3 regions of the Streptomyces sp. NPDC054866 genome follow, and region 2 is predicted to be linked to each of the others. Evidence: riboswitches for the same ligand, from Rfam matches in the RefSeq annotation. Region 2 holds a riboswitch; each other region holds the start of a gene.

Region 1 (10,291 bases), on a different contig from region 2:
CGAGTACACGAAGATGCAGAACCTCGTGAAGAGCGAGGGCCTGCACACGGTCTGCCAGGAGGCGGGCTGTCCCAACATCTACGAGTGCTGGGAAGACCGCGAGGCCACCTTCCTCATCGGCGGTGACCAGTGCACCCGGCGCTGCGACTTCTGCCAGATCGACACGGGCAAGCCGCAGGCACTCGACCGCGACGAGCCGCGCCGCGTCGGTGAGTCCGTCGTCACGATGGACCTGAACTACGCCACGATCACCGGCGTCGCCCGCGACGACCTGGACGACGGCGGCGCCTGGCTGTACGCGGAGACCGTGCGCCAGATCCACGCGATGACGGCGGAGCGCGCGGAGGGCAAGACCAAGGTCGAGCTGCTCATCCCCGACTTCAACGCCGACCCCGACCAGCTGGCCGAGGTCTTCTCGTCCCGCCCCGAGGTCCTCGGCCACAACGTGGAGACGGTGCCGCGCATCTTCAAGCGGATCCGCCCCGGCTTCCGTTTCGAGCGCTCGCTGGAGGTCATCACCCGCGCCCGCGAGGCCGGTCTGGTCACCAAGTCGAACCTCATCCTCGGCATGGGCGAGGAGCGCGAGGAGATCAGCGAGGCGCTGCACGCGCTGCACGACGCGGGCTGCGAGCTCATCACGATCACGCAGTACCTGCGCCCGACGCCGCGCCACCACCCCGTGGAGCGCTGGGCCAAGCCGCAGGAGTTCGTGGAGCTGAAGGAGGAGGCCGAGGAGATCGGCTTCTCCGGCGTCATGTCCGGGCCGCTGGTCCGCTCCTCGTACCGCGCCGGGCGGCTCTACCAGATGGCGATCGAGAAGCGCGGGGCGTACGTCGCCTCGCAGGCGGTCTGATCCCTCCCCGGAGAGCCCGACCGGGAGCCGACTGTGTGAATCGGCGCACAAGCGACTACTGACGAGTAGTGGCCGAGATGACGCGGCCTCTACGGTCCCCGCAGGTGAGGGGGACCGTAGAGGCCGCGTCAATGTTTTGCGGTCCGGCGTCAAGGCTTCATCCGTGTTTGACCGGTCGGTCACGCCCTGGTAACACCAATCAGTGACCCTGGAATTACCCCACGTACAGCCCTACCCATAGCCGCTCAGGAGGGCCCCACCATGCAGGCCGCGCCCGTACGCGCCACCGCCATCCCGTCCGTCACCGACGCACTGCGTGCCGTCGAGTCGCTTCTCATGAGCAGCGGCCAGCGCACCGCTCGCCGCAACGCCTGGACGTCCGTGCTCGACGACCGGCGTCGCGCCAAGGACCGGGCCGAGGCGCTGCGCGTGCTCGAAGAGGCGATGACAACCCGCACGTCGTAGTCACCTCCAGGGACACGTAGACTTCACGACATGGCGAGGAAGGAAACCGCGGCGGACGCCGCGAACCCCGGGCGACTCAAGCAGATCGCTCAGACCTACAAGATGACCCGCAGGGCCGATCCGCGGATCGGTCTCATCATCGCGGCTGTGGGAATCGTCACCTTTGGTGTCTTCCTCGCGATCGGCTTCTTGATCGGTCACCCGATCTATCTCGGCATTCTCGGCTTCGTGCTCGCCTTCCTCGCGATGGCGATCGTCTTCGGGCGCAGGGCCGAGCGTGCCGCCTTCGGGCAGATGGAGGGCCAGCCCGGTGCGGCGGCCGCGGTGCTCGACAAGATCGGCCGCGGCTGGACGACGACTCCGGCGGTGGCGATGAACCGCAGCCAGGACGTCGTGCACCGCACGGTCGGCAAGGCCGGCATCGTGCTCGTGGCCGAGGGCAACCCGAACCGGGTGAAGAGCCTGCTGGCCGCCGAGAAGAGGCGGATGGCGCGCGTCGTCTCGGACGTCCCCGTGCATGACGTCATCGTCGGCACCGGCGAGGGCCAGGTCCCGCTGAAGAAGCTGCGTACGACGCTTCTGAAGCTGCCCCGCGTCCTCCAGGGCCCGCAGGTCACGACGACGAACGACCGGCTGCGCGCGATGGGCGACCTGATGAGCAACATGCCGCTGCCGAAGGGCCCGATGCCGAAGGGTGCGGGACGCGGTCGCACGCCGCGCATGCCGCGAGGCTGAGCGCAGGCATCTCCTACGCGGACCTACGTGGACGAAGGCCCCGGAACCGATCGGTTCCGGGGCCTTCGTCGTCGTACAGGATGTCCCCGTACAGGATTCAGATCCGCACCTGGACAGCGCGGCCGAGGCGGTCGTGGAGGCCGCGGCCGTCGCGGTCCCAGATCAGGGCCGGGACGGCGACGCAGAGCAGCACGCTGCGGATGAGGACACGGCCGATGCCGAGTCGGCCGCCGCCCTCGGCGACGACGCGGAGCCTGAAGAGGGCCTTGCCGGGTGTGCAGCCGACCGTGCCGACCGTCAGGACGGTCATGACGAAGAAGATGCCGAGGGCCCAGTTGCCCATCGCCTGCTGGTCACCGCGAGCGAACAGGCCGTATGCGATGAGCATGCACAGGGCCCAGTCGACGGCGATGGCGCCCATGCGCCGCCCGGGGCGCGCGATCGATCCCGGCCCCTCCTCCGGCAGGCCGAGCTGCTCGCCGCGGTACCCGAAGTCGACGCCCGCTTCCTCTGCCGCCGCACGAGGGCCGGAGAGCCACGATCCGATTGCTTGCCTGTTGTCCACCCGTCCACGGTACTGCGCCCGATTTCGTACGAGGACGGGCGGGGTAGGGCGAATGACACCTGGCTCGAACCCGGCTCGGTTAACTTCGGCGAAACAAATGGGTCATGCTTGAGAAATCCCCCGTCCCTATGGTCGGGTCCCAGCGTGTGCCACCGCACTGGCCGCACAACGAGCTGCAACCCCGTCCCCGCCTGGGGGCCGGGAGTAGGAGGAGTTGGATGTTCCAGAACGCCGACGACGCAAAGAAGTTCATCGCGGACGAGGACGTGAAGTTCGTAGATGTCCGGTTCTGCGACCTGCCCGGAGTGATGCAGCACTTCACGATCCCGGCAGCGGCGTTCGACCCGAACGAGGAGCTCGCCTTCGACGGTTCGTCGATCCGCGGCTTCCAGGCCATCCACGAGTCCGACATGGCGCTGCGCGCGGACCTGTCGACCGCCCGGGTCGACCCCTTCCGCCGCGACAAGACCATCAACATCAACTTCTTCATCCACGACCCGATCACGGGCGAGCAGTACAGCCGTGACCCGCGGAACATCGCCAAGAAGGCCGAGGCCTACCTCGCGTCCACCGGCATCGCGGACACCGCGTACTTCGGTCCCGAGGCGGAGTTCTACGTCTTCGACAACGTCCGCTTCCAGACGTCGGCGAACGAGAGCTTCTACCACATCGACTCCGAGGCGGGCGCCTGGAACACCGGTGCGGTCGAGAACAACCGTGGCTACAAGGTCCGCTACAAGGGCGGCTACTTCCCCGCCCCGCCGGTCGACCACTTCGCGGACCTCCGCGCGGAGATCTCCCTGGAACTGGACAAGAACGGCCTCCAGGTCGAGCGCCAGCACCACGAGGTCGGCACGGCCGGCCAGGCGGAGATCAACTACAAGTTCAACACGCTGCTCGCCGCGGCCGACGACCTGATGCTCTTCAAGTACATCGTGAAGAACGTCGCCTGGCGCAACGAGAAGACCGCGACCTTCATGCCGAAGCCGATCTTCGGTGACAACGGCTCGGGCATGCACGTCCACCAGTCGCTGTGGGCCAACGGCGACCCGCTCTTCTACGACGAGCAGGGCTACGCGGGCCTCTCGGACACCGCCCGCTACTACATCGGCGGCATCCTCAAGCACGCCCCGTCGCTGCTCGCCTTCACGAACCCGACGGTGAACTCGTACCACCGCCTGGTCCCGGGCTTCGAGGCGCCGGTCAACATGGTGTACTCGCAGCGCAACCGCTCGGCGGCCATGCGTATCCCGATCACGGGCTCGAACCCGAAGGCCAAGCGCGTCGAGTTCCGCGCCCCGGACCCGTCCTCGAACCCGTACCTGGCGTTCTCGGCGCTCCTGATGGCCGGCCTGGACGGCGTCAAGAACAAGATCGAGCCGCCGGAGCCGATCGACAAGGACCTCTACGAGCTCGCCCCCGAGGAGCACGCGAACGTCGCCCAGGTCCCGACCTCCCTCCCGGCGGTCCTCGACGCCCTCGAGGCGGACCACGAGTACCTCCTGGCCGGCGGTGTCTTCACCCCCGACCTGATCGAGACGTGGATCGACTACAAGCGCACGAACGAGATCGCCCCGATCCAGCTGCGGCCGCACCCGCACGAGTTCGAGCTGTACTTCGACATCTAAACCGCGGGTCGGCTGAGCCCGACGCCGCGTCAGCGTGAACAGTGGGGCCGTCTCCCGGAACGGGGAGGCGGCCCCGCTGTTCTGTTGGTCTCGCGTCGGCACCGGCTAGTGTCGCTCTCGTCTCCCTGCCCCACGATCAGTTCCTGCCTAGGTGAGCACCGCACATGAAGAACGAAAAAGTGAGATTCCCGAGCGTCGTCGGTCCCGAGCTGGCCGGGGTGATCGACCTGCCGGAGGGCGAGATCCGGGGTTGGGGGCTCTTCGCGCATGGCTTCACCCTGGGCAAGGAGTCACCGGCCGCCTCGCGCGTCTGCAAGCAGCTGGCGCGCGAGGGGATCGGCATGCTGCGCTTCGACAATCTCGGGATCGGAGACTCCGAGGGCGACTGGGGGGACGGTTCCTTCACCGTCAAGGTGCAGGACACCGTCCGTGCCGCGGCCTTCATGGCGGAGCGAGGGACTCCGGTGGATTTGCTCGTGGGGCACTCGTGGGGAGGCGCCGCCGCGATCGCCGCCGCGCACGAGATCGTCGGCCTCCGCGCGCTGGCCACGATCGCGGCGCCCGTCGATCCCAGTCACGTCGAGCGGCAGTACGACTCGGTCCTGGATCGCGTCCTGAGTGACGGGGCGCACGAGTGGTTCGTCGGCGGGAGGACTCTGGTTCTCAAGCGCGCCTTCGTCGAGGACGTGCGCCGGGCTCACCTGCGCGACCGGATCGGCGAGGTGGACCTTCCGCTCCTCGTGGCGCATTCCCCCACCGACTCCACCGTCGACATCTCCAATGCCGCGGAGATCTTCCAGGAGGCACGGCACCCGCGAAGCTTCATCTCGCTCGAAGGCGCGGACCATCTGTTGACCGCGCGAGGGCAGGCGCAGCGGGCCGCTCACATCATCAGCGCCTGGGCCGACCAGTACCTCGACGAGCCTCGGCCCCAATAGGCGGCATCCCCTGGGCTGAGCCGTCGCCGGAGGAACTCATCCGCGCAGGAAGCGGATCGACGGGCGCGGCTCCGGGCCGTCATCCGGCGTTGTCACCTCCGCCCTCACCCCGTACACCTTTGCTATCAGCTCCTCCGTGATCACCTCTGCGGGGGTGCCTGACGCGTGGGCCGTGCCCTCTCTTAGGACCAGTACGTGGTCGCAGAACATCGCTGCCAGGTTCAGGTCGTGCAGGGCTATGACGCTCGTCAGGGGGAGGTTCGCCACCAGGGTCAGGAGGTCCAGTTGGTGGTGGATGTCCAGGTGGTTGGTCGGTTCGTCGAGGAGGAGCTCCTGGGGGGTTTGGGCCAGCGCCCTTGCTATCTGGACCCGTTGGCGTTCGCCGCCTGACAGGGTGTGCCAGGACTGGGTGGCCCGGTGGGACAGGCCTGTGCTGGTCAGGGCCTCCCTTATCGCCTTCTCGTCCTCGGGGCTCTGGAGCGACCACGCTCTGCGGTGCGGGATGCGGCCCAGGCGTACGACCTCCTCCACCGACAGCTCGACCTGTGTCGTGGCCTCCTGGTCCACCATCGCCAACCTGCGCGCCACCGTGCGGCGGCCCGCGTCGCGCAGTGGCGTGCCGTCCAGGGTGACCACCCCGGATGTCGGAGCCAGGACGCCCGCCAGGATGCGCAGGAGAGTTGACTTGCCCGAGCCGTTCGGGCCCAGCAGGCCGACCGTGGCTCCGGGGGGTGGGGCCAGGGTCACCCCGTCGATGATGAGGTGGCCTGCGGTCGTTCTGGTGACCCGGTCCGCCCGTAGGCCTGGTTCGGTGTGCGGGGTCATGTCGTCTTCCTCGTGCGGTAGAGGACCAGGACGAACGCCGGGACGCCGATCAGGGACGTCACCACCCCCACCGGCACCTCCTGGGGGTCCAGGACCGTGCGGGCCAGCGTGTCCACCCACACCAGGAACACCGCGCCCGCGAGCGCCGTGACCGGGAGCAGACGTGCGTGCCCGGCGCCGACAAGGACGCGGGCCGCGTGCGGCAGGACCAGGCCCACGAAGCCGATGGCGCCCGCGCTGCTCACCAGGGCCGCCGTGAGGAGGGCCGTTATGGAGAGGAGCAGCAGGCGGGTGCGAGCCACGTGTACGCCCAGCGTCGCCGCCGCGTCCTGGCCGAACACGAACGCGTCCAGCGTGCGGGCCTGCGTCAGGCAGATCGCGAGGGCCACGAAGAGCACCGCCGCGCACAGCCAGACGTCCGTCCAGCCCACCCCGCTCAACGAGCCGAGCAGCCAGAACAGGACACTCCGCGTCGTCTCCGCGTCGCCCGACGTCAGGATCACGAACGAGGTGAGGGCAGAGAACAGCTGCATCGCCGCCACTCCTGACAGCACCACCCTGTCGGCGCTTCCGCCCAGGGTGTGGCTCAGGAGGAGGACCAGTGCGAACGAGACGACGGCCCCTACGAAGGCTCCCGCCGAGACCGACACCACTCCCCCGCCGACCCCCAGGACGACGATCGCGACCGCGCCCGTGGACGCCCCCGAGGAGACGCCGAGTACGAAGGGGTCGGCAAGAGGGTTGCGCAGGAGGGACTGGAGGACCGTTCCGCAGACCGCGAGGCCCGCGCCGCATACCGCCGCGAGAAGCGTGCGCGGCATGCGCAGGTTCCATACGATGCCGTCCCTGATCGGCGTCAGCGTCGCCTCTCCCCAGCCGAGGTGGGCCGCCACCGCCGACCACACGTCCGGTACGGAGATGTCCGCGGGGCCGATGGTGACGGCCACCGCCACGGAGAGGGCCAGGGCGGCGAGGCCTGTCGTCCAGAGCAGGGCGGAACGTATGCCGCCCGGGGCGGCCTTCATCACTTGGCGAGCCCGAACTCGCGCAAGGCGTCGGCGACTTGTTCCACGCCGTCCACAGTGCGGATCGTCGGGTTCATGGCCTGGCCGCTCAGCAGCACGTACCGCTTCTTCTTCACGGCGGTCAGGTTCTTGGTGACCGGGTTGGACTCCAGGAACTCGATCTTCTTCTTCGCGCTCTCGGCCGTCTGCGACTTGCGGGTGAGGTCCCCGATGACCAGCACGTCCGGGTCGCGGTCCGCCACCGTCTCCCAGTTGATCTGGGGCCACTCCTCGCGGGTGTCGTCGAAGACGTTCTTCACGCCCAGTTCGCGCGTGATGATGCCCGGCGCTCCGCAGCAGCCCGCGATGTAGGGCGCGTCGGAGTTGGCGAACCAGTAGAGGAGCTTCGTGTCGGACGACGCGTCAGCCTTCTTGATCGCCTTCGTCGCCTTCGCCACCCTGGCCTTGAGGTCCGCTATCAGCCGCTCGCCGCGCTTCTCGACCCCGAACGCCTTGGCCAGGTCCCGTACTTCGCCGTACACCGTGTCCATCGTCAGCGTCTTGTCGCGACGGCCGTCGCCGTCGCCGCTGTTGTCCTTGCCCGCGCAGTCGGAGGGCGAGACATAGGCGGGTACGCCGAGTTCGGCGAACTTGGCGCGGTCGGCGACGCCGCCCTTGCTGACCGTCGCCAGGAAGGAGGCGGTGACGAAGTCCGGCTCCTGGGCGAGGACCTTCTCGAAGGAGGGGTAGCTGTCGGCGAGCCGGTCGACCTTGGCGTTGTCCTTCTCAAGTCCCTTGAGCACCGGGTCCGTCCAGGTCCCGGTGCCCGCCATGCGATCCGCGAGGCCGAGGGAGAGCAGGATCTCCGTGGAGCCCTGATCGAGGGAGACCGCCCGCCGCGGCGGCGCCTTGATCTCCACCTTCTTGCCGCAGGAGGTGAGGGTCAGTGGGTAGCCCTTAGCCTTCCCGCCCCCGCTGGAGGTGGCCGACGAGCCGCCTCCGCACGAGGTCAGCGTGAGGGCCAGGGCCGTGCTGAGGAGGACGGACATACGTACACGACGGGCTGTGGAGGACACACGATCCCTTGAGTCTCACGGCTCATACGCGGAGCCTGGCCTGCTTCATCACCTCCGCCGCCCGGTGCGGGGGCGAAGGTGCCAGCAGGTCTTCGGACTCGGGGATCGACCGGACGGGGCGCCTTCCCAGGCGTCCGTGGACGCCCAGTGGCCGTGGCCCCGCCCGTTCCCCCTCACCGCTGCGCGTCAGTTCCGGATTCGCACCGGATTCCCTGGCCCTGGTGTGGGTTGACTGGCGCTCGCAAGCTACCACGCGAGGTCAGGCCGGCTGCTGTCACGTGAGGTCAGGACGGCTGCTCGGGCCTCGGTGCGCCGCGGTAGGTGCCGAACGACCACTTGTTGCCCTCGGGGTCGGCGATCCCGAACTCCCGGCTGCCGTACGGCTGGTCCTCGATCTCCCGGATGATCTCGACCCCCGCGGCGGTGAGCCGATCGTAGAGGTCGTCCACGTGGTCGGTGACGACGTACGCCCCGAAGGTGCCCGGCTTCAGGCACCAGCCCTCGGACTTCTCGTCGTACGAGCCGAGCATGATGGCCCCGCCTTCGGGCCAGTCGAGCTCGGCGTGGGCCACGCGGTCGCCGTCCTCGTAGACGGCGGTGCGCAGGAAGCCGACCGTGCCGACCAGGAAGTCGATCAGGGCGGGGGCGTCGTGCGCCTGGAGGGTCGGCCAGACGTCGGGGGCGCGTCCGGCGGAGGCGGAGGCGGACTGGGGCTGCTGCTTCTCGGTGGTGTTCATGTCGGTGGTGTTCATGGCTCCTACTCTTCGCCCCCGCCATGGCTCCCGGCTTGGATATTCCGGCACTCTTCGGCCAGCCAGCCGCTGGGGCTCACCCCCGTGTACTGCTGGAAGTCCCGTACCAGGTGGGAGTGGTCGTAGTAGCCGCAGTCCGCGGCGATGCGGGCCAGGTCGGGGGCGCCGCCCGTCGCGACCGGGCGTACGACCGCGTTCCGTGCGCGCTGGAAGCGCATCAGGCGGCCCGCCTGCTTGGGGCTCAGGCCCGTCTCGGCGCGGAAGAGCGTGGTGAGGCGGCGTTCGCTGAGGGCGACGTGCCGGGAGAGGCCGCGCAGGGTGCCGACGCCCCGGTGCCGGGCGAGCCAGGCCCAGGCCTCGGCGACCTCGGGCCGTACGGATCCGCCGGAGGCGTCGTCGGCCGCGCGCTGCCTCAAGTAGCCGGACAGAGAAGCGAACCGCTCCTCCCAGGTGCCCTGCTCGCACAGCATCTCCCGTACGTCGGCGGCGCGGCGCCCCATCACCTCCGCGCCGGGCGTCACCAGCTCGCCGGCCAGTTCCGCCGCCGGTACGCCGAACAGGGCGCGGGCGGCGAGCGGGTGCACGGCGAGCTGGATGCCCGCCTCGTGCTCGGGCCGCACGACGTACGCCGGGGACTGGTGGAGGCCGCCGAGGACGATGTCCGTGCGGGTGGCGTCGCGGCCGCCCGCCTGCTCGGGGGTGATGCCGCTGACGACGGGGCCGTCGAGCGAGAAGATCAGCGTCAGGTACGGGGACGGCAGGCCGCGGTGCAGGCCGGGCCGCTCACCCTCCGTGCGGTAGCCGACCGCGGACACCACCATGCCGTCGAGCCGCGGGGCGGCCCGCACGAACTCCCGGGAGACGGTCTCCATGCCCTCCAGTATGCGATGGGCGGGGCGCCGAGGCAGGTCCGCGGGCGTGGTGGGCGTCGGCCTCTGCTACCCGCGCGAGGAGGTCCCATGCCCGTTCCGTCCGGTGACGTCGATCATGGGAATCTGCCGCCTGACCTCGTACGATGACCCGCCGCTCCGGACGGGGCGCAGACCGCTCTCAGGGGGCACAGAACCATGGCAGTAAAGGCAAAGGCCAAGCTGGCCGTCATCGGCACGGCGGGCGCGCTCACCGCGGCCGTACTCGCGGGGACGGCGCTCTGGCCGAGCACGGACGCGACGGCGGCGGACGCCTCCGCGAAGACGGCGAAGACGGCGAAGACCGCGACGTCCGAGCTGAAGCACTGGCCGAAGCCGGTCGCGAAGAAGCTGGGCAAGGTCATCGCGAAGAACGAGGACAAGGGCGCGTACGCCGTCTTCGACGCGGACAACACGACGTACCGCAACGACCTGGAGGAGTCCCTCCTGCCCTTCCTGGAGATGAAGGGGGTGCTGACCCGCAAGTCGATGGACCCGTCGCTGAAGATCATCCCCTTCAAGGACACGGCGAAGCACAAGGA
Region 2 (10,291 bases):
TCTACCGCCTCGGCCTGCGCTCGGGCCAGCTGTTCAACGCGGCGCTCCAGAGATCCGGCCTACGCCTGCGTCACTACGCGCTGCTGCGCTATCTGGCCACGGTGGAGGGCGCGGCCCAGCGCGAGCTGAGCCAGGAGCTGGGCTACGACCCCAGCGCGATCGTCGGCCTGGTCGACGACCTGGAACGCCTCGGCTTCGTCGAACGCCGCCCGGCCCCGGACGACCGCCGCCGCCGCATCGTGGCTCTCGCGCCTGCGGGCCACGACTTCCTGCGGGACTCCGATGAGGTGGCGCGGGGGGTCACTGACGAACTTCTGGCTCCGCTGGGGGTGGAGGAGCGGGAGATGCTGCATGTGCTGCTTTCGCGGGTGGCGCATACGGGAGGCGAGGCCTGACCCCCCGCATGCGCCCGGGTGCGTTCGGGTCAGGAGTCCGAGGGCAGTTCCGTCCTCACCTCGCGCGCAGCCGCGACCAGGTTCTCCAGGGAGGCCTTGGTCTCGGGCCAGCCGCGGGTCTTGAGGCCGCAGTCGGGGTTCACCCACAGCCGCTCGGCGGGGATGGCCTCAAGTCCCTTGCGCAGCAGGGCCGCTGCCTCCTCGGTGCTCGGTACGCGCGGGGAGTGGATGTCGTAGACGCCAGGTCCCGCCTCGCGCGGGTAGCCGTGCTCGGTCAGTTCGCGGGCCACCTGCATGTGCGAGCGCGCGGCCTCCAGGCTGATGACGTCGGCGTCGAGGTCGTCGATGGCCTGGACGATGTCTCCGAACTCGGCGTAGCACATGTGGGTGTGGATCTGCGTGTCCGGCCGGACGCCGCTCGTGGTGAGGCGGAAGGATTCCGTGGCCCAGTCCAGGTATGCGGCGTGCTCGGCGGTGCGCAGCGGCAGCGTCTCGCGCAGCGCGGGCTCGTCGACCTGGATGACCGAAGTCCCCGCGGTCTCCAGGTCGTTGACCTCGTCGCGCAGGGCCAGGGCGACCTGGCGTGCCGTGTCGCCCAGCGGCTGGTCGTCGCGGACGAAGGACCAGGCGAGCATGGTGACAGGACCGGTGAGCATGCCCTTCACGGGGCGGTCGGTGAGGGAGTTGGCGTACGAGGTCCAGCGCACCGTCATCGGCTCCGGCCGGGAGATGTCGCCCGCGAGGACCGGCGGGCGCACATAACGGGTGCCGTACGACTGGACCCAGCCGTGCTGCGTGGCGAGGTAGCCGGTGAGCTGCTCGGCGAAGTACTGCACCATGTCGTTGCGTTCGGGCTCGCCGTGCACCAGGACGTCGATGCCCGCCTTCTCCTGGAACGCGACGACCTCGCGGATCTCGGAGCGGATGCGCTCCTCGTAGCCGTCCGTGTCGATGCGGCCCGCCCGCAAGTCGGCCCGCGCGGTGCGCAGTTCGGTGGTCTGCGGGAACGAGCCGATGGTGGTCGTGGGAAGCAGCGGCAGACCGAGGCGGGTTCGCTGAGCCGCCGCACGCTCCGGATAGGCGTGCGCACGGCGGGCGTCGGCGCCCGTGACGGCGGCGACGCGGGAGCGTACGGCCGGGTCGTGGGTGAGGGCCGACCCGGAGCGGGACGCCAGGTCGGCGCGGTTGGCGGACAGTTCGGCCGTGATGGTGTCCCTGCCCTGCACCAGGCCTCGGGCCAGCGTGGCGATCTCGGTGGTCTTCTGGTGGGCGAAGGCGAGCCAGCGGGCGATCTGCGGGTCGATGTCCCGCTCGGCGGTGGCATCCAGGGGGACGTGCAGCAGGGAGCAGGACGCGGAGACGTCGACCCGGTCGGCGAGGCCCAGGAGCGTGCCCAGCGTGGACAGGGACTTCTCCAGGTCGTTGATCCAGATGTTGCGGCCGTTGACGACGCCCGCGACCAGCCGCTTGCCGGGCAGCCCGCCGACGGCGGCGAGGTCCTCGAGCTGGCTGGCGGCGGACTCCGTGAAGTCCAGGGCGAGGCCCTCGACCGGCGCCTTGGCGAGCACGGGCAGCGCCTCGCCGAGCCTGCCGAAGTAGGAGGCGACGAGCAGCTTCGGGCGGTCGGTGAGGGCGCCCAGGTCACGGTAGGCGCGTGCGACGGCGTTGAGCTCCGCCGGGGTGCGGTCCTGGACGAGGGCTGGCTCGTCGAGCTGCACCCACTCGGCGCCCGCCGCGCGCAGATCGGCGATGACCTCGGCGTACACGGGTAGCAGACGGTCAAGGAGCGTCAGGGGCTCGAAGTCGGCGGCCACGCCGGGCGCGGGCTTGGCAAGCAGCAGATAGGTCACCGGGCCGACCAACACCGGGCGTGCGGCGAGGCCGAGCGCGACGGCCTCCTTGAGCTCGGCGACCTGCTTGGCCGAGTCGGCGCTGAAGACGGTGTCGGGGCCCAACTCCGGGACCAGGTAGTGGTAGTTGGTGTCGAACCACTTGGTCATCTCAAGGGGCGCCACGTCCTGGGTGCCGCGTGCCATCGCGAAGTAGCCGTCGAGCGTGTCGGTGTCGACGGCCTCGCGGTGCCGCTGCGGGACGGCGCCGACCATGACGCTGGTGTCCAGGACATGGTCGTAGTACGAGAAGTCGCCGGTCGGCACTTCGTGGATACCGGCGTCGGACAGGCGCCGCCAGGTGGCCTTGCGCAGCCGCTCCGCGGTCTCCCGGAGGGCGTCGGCGGTGACGCGGCCCTTCCAATAGCCCTCGACGGCCTTCTTCAGTTCCCGGTCGGGGCCCTGGCGGGGGTAGCCGTACACGGTGGATCGTGCTGCCGCAGCCGCGGACTTCGCTGTCACGGAAATCTCCTTCGCGAGATGACTCCTGAGAATCCCGGGGACGGGACACGGACGCGAAGGGAGGACGAACCGGGTGGACCGGACGCGCGCCACCGGCGCGGTGCTCCACCTGATCTGTACGCCGACCCGCCCACGAGGTCACCGGGATATCCGCACGTGAGGGATCACATGCGGGCAACGGGCAGGTCTTCGGACTCGTGGGCACACCTGCCGAGGCAGATCCCTACTGGCCGTCGCTTCCCGGATCCTTCTCGGACCCAGTGCGTATGACGGCGGTCGTTCCCACTCACCGCTGCGGGGCAGTCCCGGATTCCCACCGGGTTCCCTCTTACGACGCGTCTGCCTGGCGGACAGGGCGAACCAGCTGCACAGGTCAGGCTAGAGGGTGGTCGGCCTCTTGGGCAGTGCTGATCACATTCCGGACCGTGAGGTGAGACACCCATGCCTTGGCCGGGGGGGGCAGGGGGGCGAACACGTGATGGGGCGCGGAACAGATCACCACTCTGTTCCGCGCCCCGCTCACAGCAGCCGCGGGCCCCTCAGCCCGGCGGCGGACCCGGGCCCCTCAGCCCCGGTCGTAGAGGTGGAACCCGCGCCCGCTCTTGCGGCCGAGCAGCCCGGCTTCCACCATGCGCAGGAGCAGCGGCGGCGGTGCGTACAGGGGTTCCTTGAACTCTTCGTAGAGAGACGCCGCGATGGAGGCGACCGTGTCCAGGCCGATCAGGTCCGCCAGCTTCAGCGGTCCCATCGGGTGCGCGCAGCCGAGCTCCATGCCCGCGTCCACGTCGGCGGCCGTCGCGAAGCCGGACTCCGTCATGCGGATCGCCGAGAGAAGGTAGGGCACGAGCAGCGCGTTGACGACGAAACCCGCCCTGTCCTTGGACCGTACGACCGTCCTGCCGAGCGTGTACGTGGCGAAGTCCTCGACGGCGGCCACGGTTTCCGCGGCCGTGTGCAGCGAGGAGACGACCTCGACCAGGGGAAGGACGGGGGCGGGGTTGAAGAAGTGCAGCCCGAGGACGCGGTCGGCACGCCGGGTCGCCATACCCAGACGCATGACCGGGATGGAGGAGGTGTTGGTGGCGAGGATCGCCCCTGGGTCCTCGACGACCTTGTCCAGGGTGGCGAAGACCTCCGTCTTCGCCGCGGTGTCCTCGACGACCGCCTCGATGACGAGCTGGCGGTCGGCCAGGTCGTCGAGGCTGCCGGTGAAGACCATGCGGGCCAGCGCTTCCTCGGCGCTGATGCGGTCCAACTTGCCGCGCTGGACGGCGCGTTCGAGCGAGACGGCGACGCGTTCGCGGGCGGCACGCGCCGCGAGGGCGTCGGCCTCGCAGACCACGGTGTCCAGGCCGGCGCGGGCGCACACCTCGGCGATTCCGGCACCCATCTGGCCTCCGCCCACCACACCGACCCGGCGTATGGCCGCTGTCATGACTGTCCCTCCGAACGGCGCGCGAGCGGCTGGTCCACAAGGTGGCGGCTGTAGGCATCGGTGGTGAAGAACGCGGGCAACTCCCTTGCCAGCGCGGTCCGTTCGAAGAGCCCGCGGATTTCGTCGAGCGGCGCCCACGGGTACTCCGCGCCCAGGGCGGCGAGTTCGTCCTCCACCAGCGCGAGCACCGTCGTGCGATCGGCGACCCGGTGGCGCAGCCACTGCCAGATCTGCACCCGGGCGAACTCGGCCGTGGCCGCGTCCTCCATCAGCCCGTAGAGGGCGACGGCCCCCTGTCCCCGCAGCCAGGCGGCGAAGTAGCGCAGGGCGACCGCGATGTTGGTGCGCACGCCCTCCGCTGTGGGCGGCGCGCTGACGCGGCGCACGGACAGCAGCTGAGCCGCCGTCACCTCGACGTCGTCGCGGGTACGGTCGATCTGGTGCGGGCGGGTGCCGAGCACCCCGTCGAACACCTCGCGGCAGACGGGGACAAGCGCGGGATGGGCGACCCAGGAGCCGTCGAAGCCGTCCTCGGCCTCGCGTTCCTTGTCGAGGCGCACCGTGGCGAGAGCCGCCTGATGGGCGTCCGGGTCCTTGCCGGGCACGTGGGCGGCCATGCCGCCGATCGCGTGGGCGCCCCGCTTGTGGCAGGTGCGTACGAGGAGATCGGTGTACGCGCGCATGAAGGGGGCGGTCATGGTGACCTTCGCCCGGTCGGGCAGCAGAAAGTCGGTGCGGTGCCCGAAGGTCTTGATGAGGCTGAAGAGGTAGTCCCAGCGGCCCGCGTTGAGGCCCGAGCTGTGCTCGCGGAGCTCGTAGAGGATCTCCTCCATCTGGAGGGCCGCCGTGATGGTCTCGATCAGGACGGTGGCCCGGATCGTGCCGCGCGGGATGCCCATGAGGTCCTGGGCGAGGACGAAAACGTCGTTCCACAGCCGCGCCTCGTCGCGGTTCTCCAGCTTCGGCAGATAGAAGTACGGACCGTGCCCGGCGTCGATCTGCCGCTGGGCGCAGTGGAAGAAGTAGAGCCCGAAGTCGACGAGGGAGGCGGGCGCGGGCCGCCCGTCGAACTCCAGGTGCTCCTCGGTCAGTTGCCAGCCGCGCGGGCGTACGACGATGGTCGCGAGGCGCTCGCCGAGCCGGTACGGCTTGCCCTCCGACGTGGTGAAGTCGATCCGCCGCTCGATCGCGTCGAGCAGGTTCAGCTGGCCTCCGATGATGTTGTCCCAGGTGGGTGAGGTGGCGTCCTCGAAGTCCGCCATCCAAACCTGCGCACCGGAGTTGAGGGCGTTGACCGCCATCGCGCGCTCGGGCGGCCCGGTGATCTCCACGCGGCGGTCGGTAAGTCCGGGGGCCGGGGGAGCCACCTGCCAGGAGTCGTCCGCCCGGACGCGGGCGGTGGCGATGGAGAAGTCGAGCGGGGAACCGGAAGCGAGGCGTGCGCCCACCCGCGCGCGTTCCTTGAGGATCTCCAGGCGGCGGTCGGCGAAGGCACCGACGAGGCGCCCGACGAACTCCAGCGCCTCGGGGGTGAGGATCTCGTCGTGCCGGTCGGCCGGTGGGCCGAGGACCTGGGCACGGCGGGTGGGAGCGGAGATGGACATGCGGGTCTCCTCAGCGGGGGGCGGATTGGGGACGGTGGGGGCGCCCCGAAGGGGCGCGGGGAACTGCGCGCCAAGCCCCCACCGACCCGCGGATGTCATTGCGGCGATCCAGCGAAGCGCCCTAGTGGAACTGCTCTTCCTCGGTGGAACCGGCGAGCGCGGTCGTGGAGGAGGCCGGGTTGACCACGGTGGACACCTGGTCGAAGTACCCGGTGCCGACCTCACGCTGGTGCTTCACGGCGGTGAAGCCCTGCGCCTGCGCGGCGAACTCGCGCTCCTGGAGGTCGACATAGGCGGTCATGCCGTGCTCGGCGTAACCGCGGGCCAGGTCGAACATGCCGTGGTTGAGGGAGTGGAAGCCGGCCAGGGTGATGAACTGGAAGCGGTAGCCCATCGCGCCCAACTCCCGCTGGAACTTGGCGATCTGGTCGTCGTCAAGGGCGGCACGCCAGTTGAAGGACGGCGAGCAGTTGTAGGCGAGCATCTGGTCGGGGTGCTCGGCGTGGATCGCCTCGGCGAATTCTCGGGCCTGAGCGAGGTCAGGGGTGCCGGTCTCGACCCAGATGAGATCCGCGTACGGGGCGTAGGCGAGGCCACGGGCGATGACGGGCGCCATGCCGCCGCGCACCCGGTAGAAGCCCTCGGCGGTGCGCTCGCCCGTGACGAACTCGGCGTCACGCTCGTCGACATCGCTGGTCAGCAGGTTCGCCGCGAGCGCGTCCGTGCGCGCCACGATCAGCGTCGGCACATCGGCGATGTCGGCGGCCAGGCGGGCCGCGTTGAGGGTACGGATGTGCTGGCCGGTCGGCACGAGGACCTTGCCGCCCAGGTGACCGCACTTCTTCTCCGAGGCCAGCTGGTCCTCGTAGTGGATGCCCGCGGCGCCCGCGGCGATCATCGCTTTGGTCAGCTCGAAGGCGTTGAGCGGTCCGCCGAAGCCCGCCTCCGCGTCGGCGACGATCGGCGCGAGCCAGTCGGTGGTGTCATCGCCGCCCTCGGCGGTGGCGATCTGGTCGGCGCGCAGCAGGGCGTTGTTGATCCGGCGGACCACCTGCGGCACGGAGTTGGCGGGGTAGAGCGACTGATCGGGGTAGGTGTGCCCGGCCTGGTTGGCGTCGGCGGCCACCTGCCAGCCGGACAGGTAGATGGCCTGAAGACCGGCCTTGACCTGCTGGACCGCCTGGCCGCCGGTCAGCGCGCCGAGCGCGTGGATGTAGTCCTGCTCGTGCAGTTGGCGCCACAGCCGCTCGGCGCCGCGCCGGGCCAGGGTGTGCTCCTCGCGGACGCTGCCGGAGAGCCTGACCACGTCCTCGGCGGAGTAGGTGCGCTCGATGCCCTTCCACCGGGCGTCGGCCGCCCACCGCTGAGCCAGCTCCTGGGCCGTAGCCGTAGTCGTAGCCGTAGTCGTCCCTGCCTGTGCCATGACCGTCTCCCGGAGAATCGTGAACTGTGCGAATGTTTGGCACTGAGTGCCGAACAAATGCAAGGTGCGGCCCGTCGGCGGAGCCCGGCGGGCCGCGGTACGACTCTGGCATCGGCACTCAGTGCCAACAACCGGGGAAAGATGCCAAGTTCTGTGCATCTTTCCCCGCCGGATTGCCAACTCTGTTAACGGGAGCCACGGGTGAGCAAGACGTACGCGGGAGCACGGCTGCGACGGCTGCGGGAGGAACGCCGCATGAGCCAGGCCGACCTGGCCCGTGCCCTGGCCATCTCGCCGAGCTATCTGAACCAGATGGAGCACGACTCCCGGCCGCTGACCGTGCCCGTACTGCTGCGTCTCACGGAGGCGTTCGGCGTCGACCCCGGCTTCTTCTCCGAGCGCGACACCAGCCGCCTGGTGGCCGACCTGCGGGACGCCCTCACCGGCGAGGTGGCCGCGGGACGCGTCTCCGCGTCCGACCTCTCGGACCTGGCGTCGCGCATGCCCGCCGTGGCGACGGTCCTGGTCGACCTCGGCCGCCGGAACCAGCACCTCACCGAACAGCTCTCCGAAGCCGCGGAGGGCCGGGGACCGGGAACGGCGGCACAGCCCCGCTCGGCGCACGAGGAGATCCGCGAGTTCTTCTACCGGCGCCAGAACTACCTGCACGACATGGACCTGGCCGCCGAGAGGTTCGCGGCGGAGATCGGCGTACGCCCCGGCGAGGTCGTGCGCGCCCTGTCGGCGCGCCTCGCCGAGCGCCACGGGGTACGCCTGGCGGCGGATGCCGAAGGGCTCCTGCACCACTACGACCCGACAGCCCGGGTCCTGCACCTCTCCAACCGGCTGCGCCCCGGCCAGCAGGCGTTCCGTATGGCCACCCAGCTCGCGCTCCTGGAGTACGCGGACGAGATCTCCGCGCTCGCGTCGGAGGACTTCGGCCAGGAGACCGCGGCCTGGCCGCTGGCCCGCATCGGCATCGCCAACTACTTCGCGGCCGCGCTGATCCTGCCGTACCGCCGCTTCCACACGGCCGCGGAGGAGTTCCGCTACGACATCGAGCGTCTCACCGACCACTTCGGCCTCGGCTACGAGACCATCTGCCACCGTCTCAGCACCCTGCAGCGCCCCCGGCTGCGCGGCGTGCCCTTCTCGTTCGTCCGCGTCGACCGGGCGGGCAACATGTCGAAGCGTCAGTCCGCCACCGCGTTCCACTTCTCCCGCGCGGGCGGCACCTGCCCGCTGTGGAACGTGTACGAGGCGTTCGCCGCGCCGGGCCGCATCCACGTCCAGGTCGCCTCGATGCCGGACGGGCAGCGTTTCCTGTGGACCGCCCGTGCGGTCACCCGGCACCGCGGCGGCTGGGGCGAGCCCGGCAAGACGTTCGCCATCGGCCTCGGCTGCGAGATCCGCCATGCCGGGCGGCTCGTCTACTCCGACGGCCTCGATCTCGACAGCGCCTCATCGGCCGTGCCCATCGGCATGGGCTGCCGCCTCTGCGAACGCACCGACTGCCCCCAGCGGGCGGTGCCCCCGCTGGACCGCCGCCTGGCGATCGACGAGAACAGCAGCACCTTCGTTCCCTACCCCGTGGCTGGGGAGCAGGTGAAGGACTGAAGGTCTTATTGCACATTACTTGCAACTACACTTCACATGCGGAAATGCAGCAAGACATGCGGAAACGCAGCAAGAAAGCTGTGGGTGAAGGAGACGCCGGTGGCAGCGGGGCGCATTGTGCTGGGGATCGAGTCGTCGTGCGACGAGACCGGGGCGGGGATCGTCTCGCAGGGGCGACTGCTCGCCCATGCGGTGGCGTCGAGCATGGACGAGCACGCCCGCTTCGGCGGAGTGGTCCCCGAGATCGCCGCGCGAGCGCATCTGCACTCCTTCACGCCGGTCGTCCGGCACGCCCTCGACCAGGCGGGCCTGAAGCTGTCCGACATCGGCGCGGTGGCGGTCACCACGGGCCCCGGCCTGTCCGGCGCGCTTCAGGTCGGCCTCGCGGGAGCCAAGACCCTGGCCTACTCGCTCGATGTTCCGTTGTACGGGGTGCACCACCTGGCCGGGCACGTCGCCGCCGACACGCTGGAGCACGGCCCGCTGCCCGACCCCTGCGTGGTCCTGATCGTCTCCGGCGGGCACACCTCCCTGCTGCTCGTCCGGGACCTGGCCCGCGATCCGATCGTGCACCTGGGGGACACCCTGGACGACGCGGCGGGCGAGTGCTTCGACAAGGTCGCCCGCGTCTTCGGCCTGCCGTATCCGGGCGGCCCCGCCATCGACCGCGCGGCCCGTAGCGGCGATCCGCGCGCGGTGACCTTCCCTCGCCCCCTCACCGGGCCGAAGGACGACCCGTACGCCTTCTCCTTCTCCGGCCTCAAGACCGCCGCCGCACGCTGGGCCGAGGGGCACGCCGGCCGCGATCTACCGGTGGCCGACGGTGCGGCCTCGCTCCAGGAGGCCGTCGCGGACGTACTGACCCGCAAGGCCCTGGCTGCCTGCCGGGATCACGGGGTCGGGACCCTCGTCGTGGTCGGCGGTGTCGCCGCCAACTCGCGGGTGCGGTCGCTCGCCGAGGAGCGGTGCGCGGCCGCGGGCGTGCGGCTGCGCGTACCCCCGATGACGCTGTGCACGGACAACGGCGCGATGATCGCCGCCGTCGGCGACCTGCTCGTACGTGCCGGGGCCGAGCCCGCCCCCTGGGACGTGTCGATCGACCCGTCCGCCCCCCTGGCGTACGCGGCCCTGCAGCCGAGGGCGGCCGAGGCGAGGGCTGCCTGATGGCGGCGGTCGTACGGGTGCTGCGCGGTGAGCAACTGCTCGCGCACGTAGATGAGTTGCGCACCGTCTACGCCGAAGCCTTCGGCGTGCCGCCCTGGTACGAGGACGAGGAGCGGGTGGCGGAGTTCCTGGTCCGGCTCGGTGACGACGTGCGGCGGCCCGGCTTCACCGCGGCGATCGCCCTGGAGGGGACGGGCATCGCCGGGTTCACCACCGGGTGGACCACGCCTGATCCCTTTCCCGCCGACCGCTGCTATCCGCAGGCGGCGGCCGGACTCGGCGCCGAGCGCGCCCTGTCGTGG
Region 3 (10,291 bases), on a different contig from region 2:
GTTGCCGTCGCTTTGGCTGGGCGCACCTGCCCAGTGTCGGGCCCTGGCCGGTCCTGGGCCAGTGGGCGGGGCCCCCGGGGTGATGCCACTTCGCCCGCGGTCCGCCGGCTTCACTGTTGGCCGTAGCCCCTCAGTGTTGGCCGTAGCCCCTCAGTCTGTCCTCCGCTTCCCTCAGCTGTCCCGCGGACAGGAGGGTCGGGGCGTGGCCCGGGACCGAGCTGGCCGTCAGCCAGAGGCGGGACATCCACTCCAGCTGTGCCGTGCGGTCGTAGGCCTGGTCCAGAGTGTCTCCGTAGGTGATGGTTCCGTGGTTCTGCAGCAGGCAGCCTGTGCGGTCCCTGAGGGCCCGGAGCATGTTCTCGGCCAACTCCTCCGAGCCGTACGGCGCGTACCGGGCCACCCGGACCGGACCGCCGAGGGCGGCCGCCATGTAGTGGATGGGCGGGAGCTCCGGGACCAGGGTGGAGACGGCGGTGGCGTGCACCGCGTGGGTGTGGACCACGGCTCCGGCGTACGTGGTGCGGTAGACCGCAAGGTGCATGGGCAGTTCGCTGGTCGGAGCGAGGTCGCCGAAGAGCTGGTTGCCGTCCGCGTCGACACCGACCGCGTCCCGCGGCCCCAGACGGTCGTACGGCACCCCGCTCGGGGTGACCAGGATCGTGCCGCCGACGCGCACCGACACATTGCCCGACGTGCCGACCACCAGGCCGTCCGCCACCGTTCTGCGGGCCGCCGCCACCAGCTCGCCCCACGCCCGCTCGATCGCGTCCTGCCGGCCCCGGTCTTCGTCCCGCTGCTCCGTCATGCCGTGATCTTGCCAGGGCAGGCGGGGACGTGGGCCCGGCCTCCGGACTGCCGGGTGATCAGAATCTCTTCCACGGCTCATCGGGCCAGTTGAAGAGCTTCGCCCGGGGGTGGTCGGGCACCCTGGGAAGCCGGGATTCCGGGTCCCCCATGGCCTCCCGCCGCCCCTCCGGCCGATCACCGGCAGGGTCCCGGCGGAAGCGGAGTGGCGGCGCCCCGCATTGGGTCACCGCACGGCCCGTCCCAGTTCACTTTCCGTTCACTCAGGTTGCCTACGTTCCACTTGCCACTGACGTCCAACAGAAGCCTGGGTAAATGGAACACATCACGCTTCTCCTCGGGATCGTGATCGTTACCGCTCTCGTGTTCGACTTCACGAACGGTTTCCACGACACAGCCAACGCGATGGCTACCACCATCTCGACTGGCGCTCTCAAGCCCAAGACGGCGGTGGCCATGTCCGCCGTGCTGAATCTCGTCGGAGCTTTCCTCTCCGTCGAAGTCGCCAAGACGATCTCTGGCGGCATCGTCAACGAGGACGGACTGAAGACAGAGGTGATCTTCGCGGCCCTGGTCGGCGCGATCCTCTGGAATCTGCTGACCTGGCTGGTGGGCCTGCCCTCCAGTTCCTCCCACGCACTCTTCGGCGGCCTCATCGGCGCCGCTGTCATGTCGATGGGCTGGTCGTCGATCGACGGCGGCACCGTCGTCACCAAGATCCTGATCCCGGCCCTGGCCGCGCCTCTCGTGGCGGGTCTCGCCGCGATGGCGGCCACGCGTCTGACGTACCGGATCGGCCGCAACACCGACACCAAGGCCACGGCCAAGGGTTACCGCGCCGGACAGATCGCCTCCGCGGGCCTCGTCTCGCTGGCCCACGGCACGAACGACGCGCAGAAGACCATGGGCATCATCACGCTCGCCCTGGTCACCGGCGGCGTCCTGAACCCGGGCGCCAACCCCCCGATGTGGGTCATCGTCTCGGCCGGTGTCGCCATCGCGCTCGGCACCTACCTCGGCGGCTGGCGCATCATCCGCACCATGGGCAAGGGCCTCACCGACCTCCAGCCGCAGCAGGGCTTCGCCGCCCAGACCAGCGCCGCGACGGTCATCCTGGCCTCCTCGCACATCGGCTTCTCGCTCTCCACCACGCAGTCCTGCTCCGGCGCCGTGATGGGCGCGGGCCTCGGCCGCAAGGGCGGTGTGGTCCGCTGGTCCACGGCGACCCGCATGTTCATCGCCTGGGGTCTGACCCTCCCGGCCGCCGGTCTGGTCGGCGCGGGGGCCGAGTTCCTCACCAAGCAGGGCCCCTGGGGCATCGCGGTCACCGCCGCGCTCCTGGTCGGCGGCTCGGCCGTCATCTGGGTGCTGTCCCGCCGCAACGCCGTCGACCACACGAACGTCGCCGACGACGAGATCGGCGGCTCTTCCGCCGCCGAGCCCGCCGGCGTCGTGACCACCGCGATGGCCGCCGTCACACCGCCGCCCACCGGGTCGGCCGTGGCCAGCGCGGACGTCGATTTCGTCAAGGCCACCATCCCGGCCCCGACCGGCACCGCGGCGGACCCCGCCCGGACCGCCACGGTGTAAGGAAAAGTCAGCATGGACATCGACTGGGCAGCTCTCGGCTCCGTCTTCGGAGTCAGCCTCGCGGTGACAGTGGCCCTGGTGGGCCTGTTCACCCTCGGCATCGTCGGCCTCTCCAAGCACGAGGCGGCCACGTCCGGCGCCTCCTCCGCGGGTGCCTCCACCGCGGGTGGCGGCACCGCCTCCGCGGCCCGCACGGGCGCGTACGTGTGCTTCGCGCTCTGCGCGGCGGCCGTGGCGTACGGGATCTATCTGATCGTCGCCTGACGACCGGAGTTTCGGGTGGGGTGCGGGACGCTTCGGCGTCTCGCGCCCCACCTTCGTATGTGGGCCTCCGCACACTCTCCCGTCGCAGGTCAACAGCGAGTTGACGGGCCTTCGCGGGCCGTGGTGGACTGCCGGAGCCAATACGGCAGCAGGAGAGGAAGCCGGTGCGAATCCGGCGCGGTCCCGCCACTGTCATCGAGGAGCTGACTCCTCGGAAGCCAGGAACTCTCGCCGCCGATCACGTCGAACCAGGGCGCGGACACCCTGAGTGAGGACATATCGCCATGCGCGGCCGCCCGTTGCCGGACCAGTTCCCGAGCGTGAGCTCTCTTCTCGGCACAGCGACCGGCTGAAGCCATGCGTGCCGATCGCGACTTCGCGTACGGCGCCGCCGCCGGCCTCCTCGGTGACCTGTTCCTCGGCGATCCCCGCCGCGGGCATCCGGTCGCCGCGTTCGGCCGGGCCGCGGGTGCCGTCGAGCGTGTGCTGTGGCGTGACCACCGCGGGTGGGGCGCCCTGCATGCCGTGGTGTGCGCCGGAGGCGCGGCCGGTGCCGCCGCCCTGGCCTCTTCTCTTGTACGTGATTCGCGCGCCGCGTCCGTCGCGCTGACCGCCGCCACCACCTGGGCCGTGGTCGGCGGCACCTCGCTGGGGCGTGAGGCGCGGGCCATCGGCGGGGCGCTCGCCGCCGGGGACGTCGAGGTGGCACGGGAGCGGCTGCCGCATCTGTGCGGGCGGGATCCGCAGGCCCTCGACGCCGACGGCATCGCGCGGGCCGTGGTCGAGTCCGTCGCCGAGAACACGTCCGACGCCGTGGTGGGGGCGTTGGTGTGGGGTGCTCTGGGCGGAGTGCCCGGGCTGGTCGCCTTCCGGGCCGTGAACACGCTCGACGCCATGGTCGGGCACAAGTCCGTGAAGTACCGCCGCTACGGGTGGGCTTCCGCGCGGCTCGACGACGTACTGGGGTGGCCGGGCGCCCGGCTCACCGCCGTACTCGCGGCCGTTGCCGGGGACTCGCCACGTGGCGCGGTGCGCGCCTGGCGTGACGATGCCGCCAAGCACCCGAGCCCCAACGCCGGGCCCGTCGAGGCCGCCTTCGCCGGGGCGTTGGGCGTACGGCTCGGGGGGACTCTCTCGTACGCGGGGCGTGTCGAGCACCGGCCCGTCCTGAACGGGGACGGGCGGGGCGTCGAAGTCCCCGACATCGAACAGGCCGTGAAGCTGTCGCGACGGGTGGGTCTCCTTGCCCTGGGCGTCGCGGCGGCCGTGAGCGCTCTACGGAAAGGCAGGGCCTCATGAGTGGTGGACTGCTCGTCGCCGGAACCACCTCCGACGCGGGGAAGAGCGTCGTCACCGCCGGGATCTGCCGGTGGCTGGCCCGCAAAGGGGGCTCCGTCGCGCCCTTCAAGGCGCAGAACATGTCCCTCAACTCCTTCGTCACGCGCGAAGGCGCCGAGATCGGGCGGGCCCAGGCCATGCAGGCGCAGGCCGCCATGGTCGAGCCGACCGCGCTGATGAACCCCGTGCTGCTCAAGCCGGGCAGCGACCGCAGCAGCCAGGTCGTCCTCATGGGCAAGCCGGTGGGCGAGATGAGCGCGCGCGGCTACCACGGGGGGCGGCAAGAGGCGCTGCTCTCCACCGTCGTGGGATGCCTTGAGGAACTTCGGGGCAGCTATGACGCCGTGATCTGCGAAGGTGCGGGCAGTCCCGCCGAGATCAATCTGCGACGTACGGACATCGTGAACATGGGGATCGCGCGGGCCGCCCGCTTCCCCGTGGTCGTGGTGGGAGACATCGACCGCGGAGGCGTCTTCGCCTCCTTCTTCGGGACCACCGCGCTGCTGAGCGCCGGGGACCAGGAGCTGGTCGCCGGGTATCTCGTCAACAAGTTCCGGGGCGACGTCTCGCTGCTCGAACCCGGGCTCGACATGCTCCAACAGCTCACCGGGCGGCGCACGTTCGGTGTGCTGCCGTTCCAGCACGGCCTCGGCATCGACGAGGAGGACGGGCTCCGGGTGTCCCTGCGGGGCGCCGTGCGGGAGTCCGTCGTCGCTCCCCCGGTCGGCGAGGACGTGCTGCGCGTCGCCGTCTGCGCCGTACCGCTGATGTCGAACTTCACCGACGTGGACGCGCTGGCCGCCGAACCCGGCGTCGTCGTGCGGTTCGTGGACCGGGCCGAAGAACTCGTCGACGCCGATCTCGTGATCGTGCCGGGGACGCGCGGCACGGTCCGCGCCCTGGAGTGGCTGCGCGAGCGCGGCCTCGCCGACGCCATCGCGCGGCGCGCCGCCGAGGGCCGTCCGGTGCTGGGGATCTGCGGCGGTTTCCAGGTGCTCGGCGAGCACATCGAGGACGACGTCGAGTCGCGGGCCGGTGCCGTGGACGGACTCGGGCTGCTGCCCGTGCGGGTGCGGTTCGCGCGCGAGAAGACACTTGCGCGGCCGGTCGGCGAGGCGCTCGGTGAACCCGTCGAGGGGTACGAGATCCACCACGGCGTCGCTCAAGTCCTGGGCGGAGAGCCCTTCCTGGACGGCTGCCGCGTCGGCGAGGTCTGGGGCACGCACTGGCACGGCTCCCTGGAGTCCGACGCGTTCCGGCGCCGCTTCCTCACCGAGGTCGCCCGCGCCGCCGGGCGCCGCTTCGTACCCGCGCCCGACACCAGCTTCGGCGCACTGCGCGAGGAGCAGCTCGACCTGCTCGGCGACCTGATCGAAGAACACGCGGACACGGACGCGCTGCTCAGCCTGATCGAGACCGGCGCACCCGCCGGTCTCCCCTTCATCGCACCGGGGGCACCCTCATGACCGTCCTGCTTCTGTCCACCGCCGACACGGACCTCCTTGCCGCCCGTGCCTCCGGCGCCCCCTACCGCATCGGCAACCCGACCCGGGTCGACGCGCAGGCCGAGCTGCCCGCGCTGATCGAGGGCGCGGACATCGCCGTCGTACGCCTCCTCGGCGGCAAGCGGGCGTGGGAGGACGGGCTCGCGGCGCTGAAGGCCGCCGGAATCCCGACGGTGCTGCTCGGTGGCGAGGCCGTGCCGGACGCGGAGCTGATGGCCGAGTCGACCGTGCACGCGGGGTCCGTGGCGGAGGCGCTGCGGTATCTCGTCGAGGGCGGCACGGAGAATCTGCGCGAGCTTGCGCGCTTCCTCAAGGAGGACGTGCTCGCGGCGGGACACGCGCGCTCGGGCGACGCGCACGAGCGGCAGAGCGCCGAGCCGCGGAAGATGCCCGAGTACGGGGTGCACGGCTCGCGCGCCTACGTCGAGGGCCGGCCGACCGTGGGGGTGCTCTTCTACCGGGCCCACCAGCTCTCCGGGAACACCGGCTTCGTCGACACGCTGTGCGACGCGATCGAGGCGCGGGGCGCCAACGCCCTTGCCGTGTACTGCGGTTCGCTGCGCGGCGCCGACGCGGGCCTGTACGAGATCCTGGGGCGGGCGGACGCGTTGGTGGCCACCGTCCTCGCGGCGGGCGGCACGCACGCCTCGGGCGCGAGCGCGGGCGGCGACGAGGAGGCGTGGGACATCGGCGCCCTTGCCGACCTCAACATCCCTGTCCTGCAAGGGCTTTGCCTCACCTCGTCGCGCGCCACGTGGGACGCGTCCGACGCCGCGCTCTCCCCGATGGACGCGGCCATGCAGGTCGCGATCCCCGAGTTCGACGGCCGCGTCATCACCGTGCCGTTCTCCTTCAAGGAGCAGGGCCCCGACGACGTACCGGTGTACGTCGCCGACCCCGAGCGCGCCGCCCGGGTGGCCGGAATCGCCCTGCGGCACGCCCAGTTGAAGCACAAGCCGAACGCGGAGAAGAAGCTCGCGCTCGTCTTCACCGCGTACCCCACGAAGCACTCGCGCGTCGGCAACGCGGTCGGCCTGGACACTCCCGCCTCGGCGGTGCGTGTGCTCGACTCCCTGCGGGACGCGGGGTACGTCGTCGAGGGCCATCCCGACAACGGTGACGAGCTGATCCACCGCCTCATCAACGCCGGTGGCCACGACGTCGAGTGGCTCACCGAGGAGCAGCTGGCCGCCGCTCCCGCGCGCGTGCCGCTCGCCGACTACCGGGCGTGGTTCGACAAGCTGGACCCGGAGCTGCGCGACGGCATGCTGGAGGCGTGGGGCGAGCCGCCCGGCAACCTCTACGTGGACGGCGACGACATCGTCCTCGCCTCCCTGCAGTTCGGGAACGTCGTCGTGATGATCCAGCCGCCGCGCGGCTTCGGCGAGAACCCGATCGCGATCTACCACGACCCCGACATGCCGCCCTCGCACCACTACATGGCGGCCTACCGCTGGCTCGAGCTGTCCTTCGGCGCCGACGCGATCGTCCACATGGGCAAGCACGGCACGATGGAGTGGCTGCCGGGCAAGGGCCTCGGCCTGAGCGGGAGTTGCGCCCCGGACGCGGTGCTCGGTGAGCTGCCGCTGATCTACCCGTTCATCGTGAACGACCCCGGCGAGGGCACCCAGGCCAAGCGGCGCGGGCACGCCACGGTGGTCGACCACCTGGTGCCGCCGATGGCGCGCGCGGACACGTACGGGGACCTGGCGAAGCTGGAGCAGCTCCTCGACGAGTACGCGCTGGTCAGCGACCTGGATCCGACGAAGGCCCCTGCCGTCCGCGCGCAGATCTGGACGCTGGTGAAGGCCGCCGAGCTCCACCACGACCTGCATGTCGACGAGATGCCCGACGACGGCGAGTTCGACGAGTTCGTCATGCACATCGACGGCTATCTGTGCGAGATCAAGGACGTGCAGATCCGCGACGGTCTGCACATCCTCGGCGGCGGCCCCGAGGGCGAGGCGCGCGTCAATCTGGTGCTCGCCGTGCTGCGGGCCTCGCAGGTGTGGGGCGGTCAGGCGAACGCCCTGCCCGGTCTGCGGGCCTGCCTCGCCGAGCACTTCGGGCTCAGCGAGAAGGAGCTGCTCGCCGAGCCGGGCGCGGCGGTGAAGGTCGCGGACGGTCTCACGTCGCTGGTCGACGGGCCCGCGCGGACCGGCGCCGACGCGCTCGACCTCCTGGAGCAGCTGTGCCGCCGCCTCGCCGAGGGCATGGAGGAGCGCGGCTGGGAGCTCTCCGCCGTGCGGGAGCTCGTACGGGATGTCGTCGGCGTCGAACTGCCGCCCGCCGTGGCCGTGTTGGGCTTCGCCTGCGAGGAGGTCGTACCGCGGCTCGCGCGGACGACCGACGAGATCGGGCACATCCTGCGGGCGCTCGACGGCGGTTACGTCCCCGCCGGGCCCTCCGGGTCGCCCACGCGCGGGCTGGTGAACGTGCTGCCGACCGGCCGCAACTTCTACTCCGTCGACCCCAAGGCGATCCCCTCGCGCCTCTCCTGGGAGGTCGGCCAGTCGCTCGCCGACTCGCTGATCGCGCGGTACCTGACGGACACGGGCGAGTACCCGAAGTCGGTCGGCCTGACCGTCTGGGGCACGTCGGCCATGCGCACGCAGGGCGACGACATCGCGGAGATCCTGGCGCTCCTCGGCTGCCGTCCCGTGTGGGACGACGCGTCGCGGCGCGTGACCGGGTTCGAGATCGTGCCGGTGGAGGAGCTCGGACGGCCGCGCATCGACGTGACGGTGCGGATCTCCGGCTTCTTCCGTGACGCCTTCCCGCATGTCATCGGCCTGATCGACGACGCGGTGCGAGCCGTGGCGGAACTGGACGAGGCCCCGGAGTCCAACTACGTACGGGCGCACTCCGACGAGGACACCGCCGAGCACGGCGACCGGCGCCGGGCCACCTCCCGGATCTTCGGCTCCAAGCCCGGGGCCTACGGCGCGGGCCTCCTCCCGCTGATCGACGCGCGCAACTGGCGCAGCGACGCCGACCTCGCCGAGGTGTACGCGGTGTGGGGCGGCTACGCGTACGGGCGCGGGCTCGACGGGAAGGCCGCGCGCGGGGACATGGAGACCGCGTTCCGGCGGATCAACGTCGCGGCGAAGAACGTGGACACCAGGGAGCACGACCTGGTCGACGCCGACGACTACTTCCAGTACCACGGCGGCATGGTCGCCATGGTGCGCCATCTGACGGGCGAGTCCCCCGAGGCGTACGTCGGCGACTCGGCAACCCCCGACCAGGTCAAGACGCGCACCCTGGGCGAGGAGACCCACCGCGTCTTCCGGGCCCGTGTGGTCAACCCCCGCTGGATGGCGGCCATGCGGCGCCACGGCTACAAGGGGGCCTTCGAGATGGCCGCCACCGTGGACTATCTCTTCGGGTACGACGCGACCGCGGGCGTGGTCGACGACTGGATGTACGAGAAGCTCTCCGCCGAGTACGTCTTCGACCCGGAGAACCGGGAGTTCATGCAGAAGTCCAACCCCTGGGCGCTGCGCGGGATTTCGGAGCGGCTGCTCGAAGCGGCCGAGCGTGGCCTGTGGGCCGAGCCGGACGCGGGGACGCTGGAGCGGCTTCGGGCCACCTACCTGGAGCTTGAGGGCGAGCTGGAGGGGGACGGGTGAGGCCCGCCGTCCCCTGCCCCGCCCTGGATCACGCAATGGAGGCCTTGTGACCACCCCCTATCCGTTCACCGCCCTCGTCGGTCAGGACGACCTGCGGCTCGCCCTGCTGCTCAACGCCGTGTCACCCGCCGTCGGCGGCGTGCTCGTCCGCGGCGAGAAGGGCACCGCCAAGTCCACCGCCGTGCGGGCCCTTTCGGCGCTCCTTCCGCAGGTGCCCGTCGTCGCGGGCTGCCGGTTCTCCTGTGATCCGGCAGCGCCCGACCCCGCCTGCCCGGACGGTCCGCACGACGCCGGTGGGGCCTCCGTGCGGGACGCGCGGATGGTCGAGCTGCCCGTCGGCGCCTCCGAGGACCGTCTCGTCGGGGCGCTCGACATCGAGCGGGCACTCGCCGAGGGCGTCAAGGCCTTCGAGCCGGGGCTGCTCGCCGACGCCCATCGCGGCATCCTCTACGTCGACGAAGTGAACCTGCTGCACGACCACTTGGTCGACCTGCTGCTGGACGCCGCCGCCATGGGCGCCTCGTACGTCGAGCGTGAGGGCGTCTCCGTGCGGCATGCCGCGCGGTTCCTGCTCGTGGGCACCATGAACCCCGAAGAGGGAGAACTGCGCCCGCAGTTGCTCGACCGCTTCGGGCTCACCGTCGAGGTCGCGGCGTCCCGCGAGACCGATCAGCGCGTCGAGGTCGTACGGCGGCGGCTCGCGTACGACGACGACGCGGAAGGCTTCGCCGCGCGGTGGCACAACGAGGAGTCCGCGGTGCGGGCCCGGATCGTCGCCGCCCGCGCGCTGCTCCCCCAAGTACGGCTCGGCGACGCGGCGTTGCGGCAGATCGCCGCCACCTGCGCGGCCTTCGAGGTCGACGGGATGCGGGCCGACATCGTGATGGCGCGTACGGCGACGGCGCTGGCCGCCTGGGCCGGACGCGAGGACGTGCTCGCGGAGGATGTGCGGCAGGCCGCCCTCCTCGCGCTTCCGCACCGGCGCCGGCGCAACCCCTTCGACGCGCCGGGGCTCGACGAGGACAAGCTCGACGACACCCTGGAGCAGGCCTCCGACGGCGACCAGGGCGACGACGACCCGGACCCCGACGGCCCCGGCGGTGGCGGCGGTGGCAAGCCCCCGGAGAGCGGGCCCGACACGCCCGGCTCGCCGGAGTC

Evidence for each region. A riboswitch is a leader RNA that binds a small molecule or an ion and turns the genes downstream of it on or off. The one in region 2 is predicted to bind cobalamin.
Region 1: it holds a riboswitch for cobalamin, as region 2 does, so the genes downstream of both, ACWGI2_RS11125 (ABC transporter substrate-binding protein) here and metE (5-methyltetrahydropteroyltriglutamate--homocysteine S-methyltransferase) in region 2, are expected to answer to the same signal.
Region 3: it holds a riboswitch for cobalamin, as region 2 does, so the genes downstream of both, ACWGI2_RS08970 (cobalamin biosynthesis protein) here and metE (5-methyltetrahydropteroyltriglutamate--homocysteine S-methyltransferase) in region 2, are expected to answer to the same signal.

The regions. Positions count from the first base shown of each region.
Region 1 covers NZ_JBSGZA010000002.1:525,013-535,303, forward strand. The annotation lists gene ACWGI2_RS11085 (lipoyl synthase) at 1-853, shown strand, start outside; gene ACWGI2_RS11090 (SCO2195 family GlnR-regulated protein) at 1,115-1,318, shown strand; gene ACWGI2_RS11095 (DUF4191 domain-containing protein) at 1,349-2,053, shown strand; gene ACWGI2_RS11100 (RDD family protein) at 2,151-2,618, opposite strand; gene glnA (type I glutamate--ammonia ligase) at 2,837-4,246, shown strand; gene ACWGI2_RS11110 (alpha/beta hydrolase family protein) at 4,411-5,184, shown strand; gene ACWGI2_RS11115 (ABC transporter ATP-binding protein) at 5,221-6,009, opposite strand; gene ACWGI2_RS11120 (FecCD family ABC transporter permease) at 6,006-7,034, opposite strand; gene ACWGI2_RS11125 (ABC transporter substrate-binding protein) at 7,034-8,062, opposite strand; cobalamin riboswitch at 8,156-8,341, opposite strand; gene ACWGI2_RS11130 (VOC family protein) at 8,374-8,826, opposite strand; gene ACWGI2_RS11135 (helix-turn-helix domain-containing protein) at 8,847-9,713, opposite strand; gene ACWGI2_RS11140 (haloacid dehalogenase-like hydrolase) at 9,909-10,291, shown strand, end outside.
Region 2 covers NZ_JBSGZA010000001.1:1,575,842-1,586,132, forward strand. The annotation lists gene ACWGI2_RS06715 (MarR family winged helix-turn-helix transcriptional regulator) at 1-395, shown strand, start outside; gene metE (5-methyltetrahydropteroyltriglutamate--homocysteine S-methyltransferase) at 425-2,746, opposite strand; cobalamin riboswitch at 2,910-3,126, opposite strand; gene ACWGI2_RS06725 (3-hydroxybutyryl-CoA dehydrogenase) at 3,312-4,181, opposite strand; gene aceB (malate synthase A) at 4,178-5,785, opposite strand; gene aceA (isocitrate lyase) at 5,907-7,208, opposite strand; gene ACWGI2_RS06740 (short-chain fatty acyl-CoA regulator family protein) at 7,410-8,825, shown strand; gene tsaD (tRNA (adenosine(37)-N6)-threonylcarbamoyltransferase complex transferase subunit TsaD) at 8,925-9,989, shown strand; gene ACWGI2_RS06750 (GNAT family N-acetyltransferase) at 9,989-10,291, shown strand, end outside.
Region 3 covers NZ_JBSGZA010000002.1:59,474-69,764, forward strand. The annotation lists gene ACWGI2_RS08950 (alpha/beta hydrolase) at 1-26, opposite strand, end outside; gene ACWGI2_RS08955 (class II aldolase/adducin family protein) at 131-805, opposite strand; gene ACWGI2_RS08960 (anion permease) at 1,120-2,394, shown strand; gene ACWGI2_RS08965 (hypothetical protein) at 2,407-2,658, shown strand; cobalamin riboswitch at 2,763-2,908, shown strand; gene ACWGI2_RS08970 (cobalamin biosynthesis protein) at 3,016-3,957, shown strand; gene ACWGI2_RS08975 (cobyric acid synthase) at 3,954-5,462, shown strand; gene cobN (cobaltochelatase subunit CobN) at 5,459-9,133, shown strand; gene ACWGI2_RS08985 (putative cobaltochelatase) at 9,180-10,291, shown strand, end outside.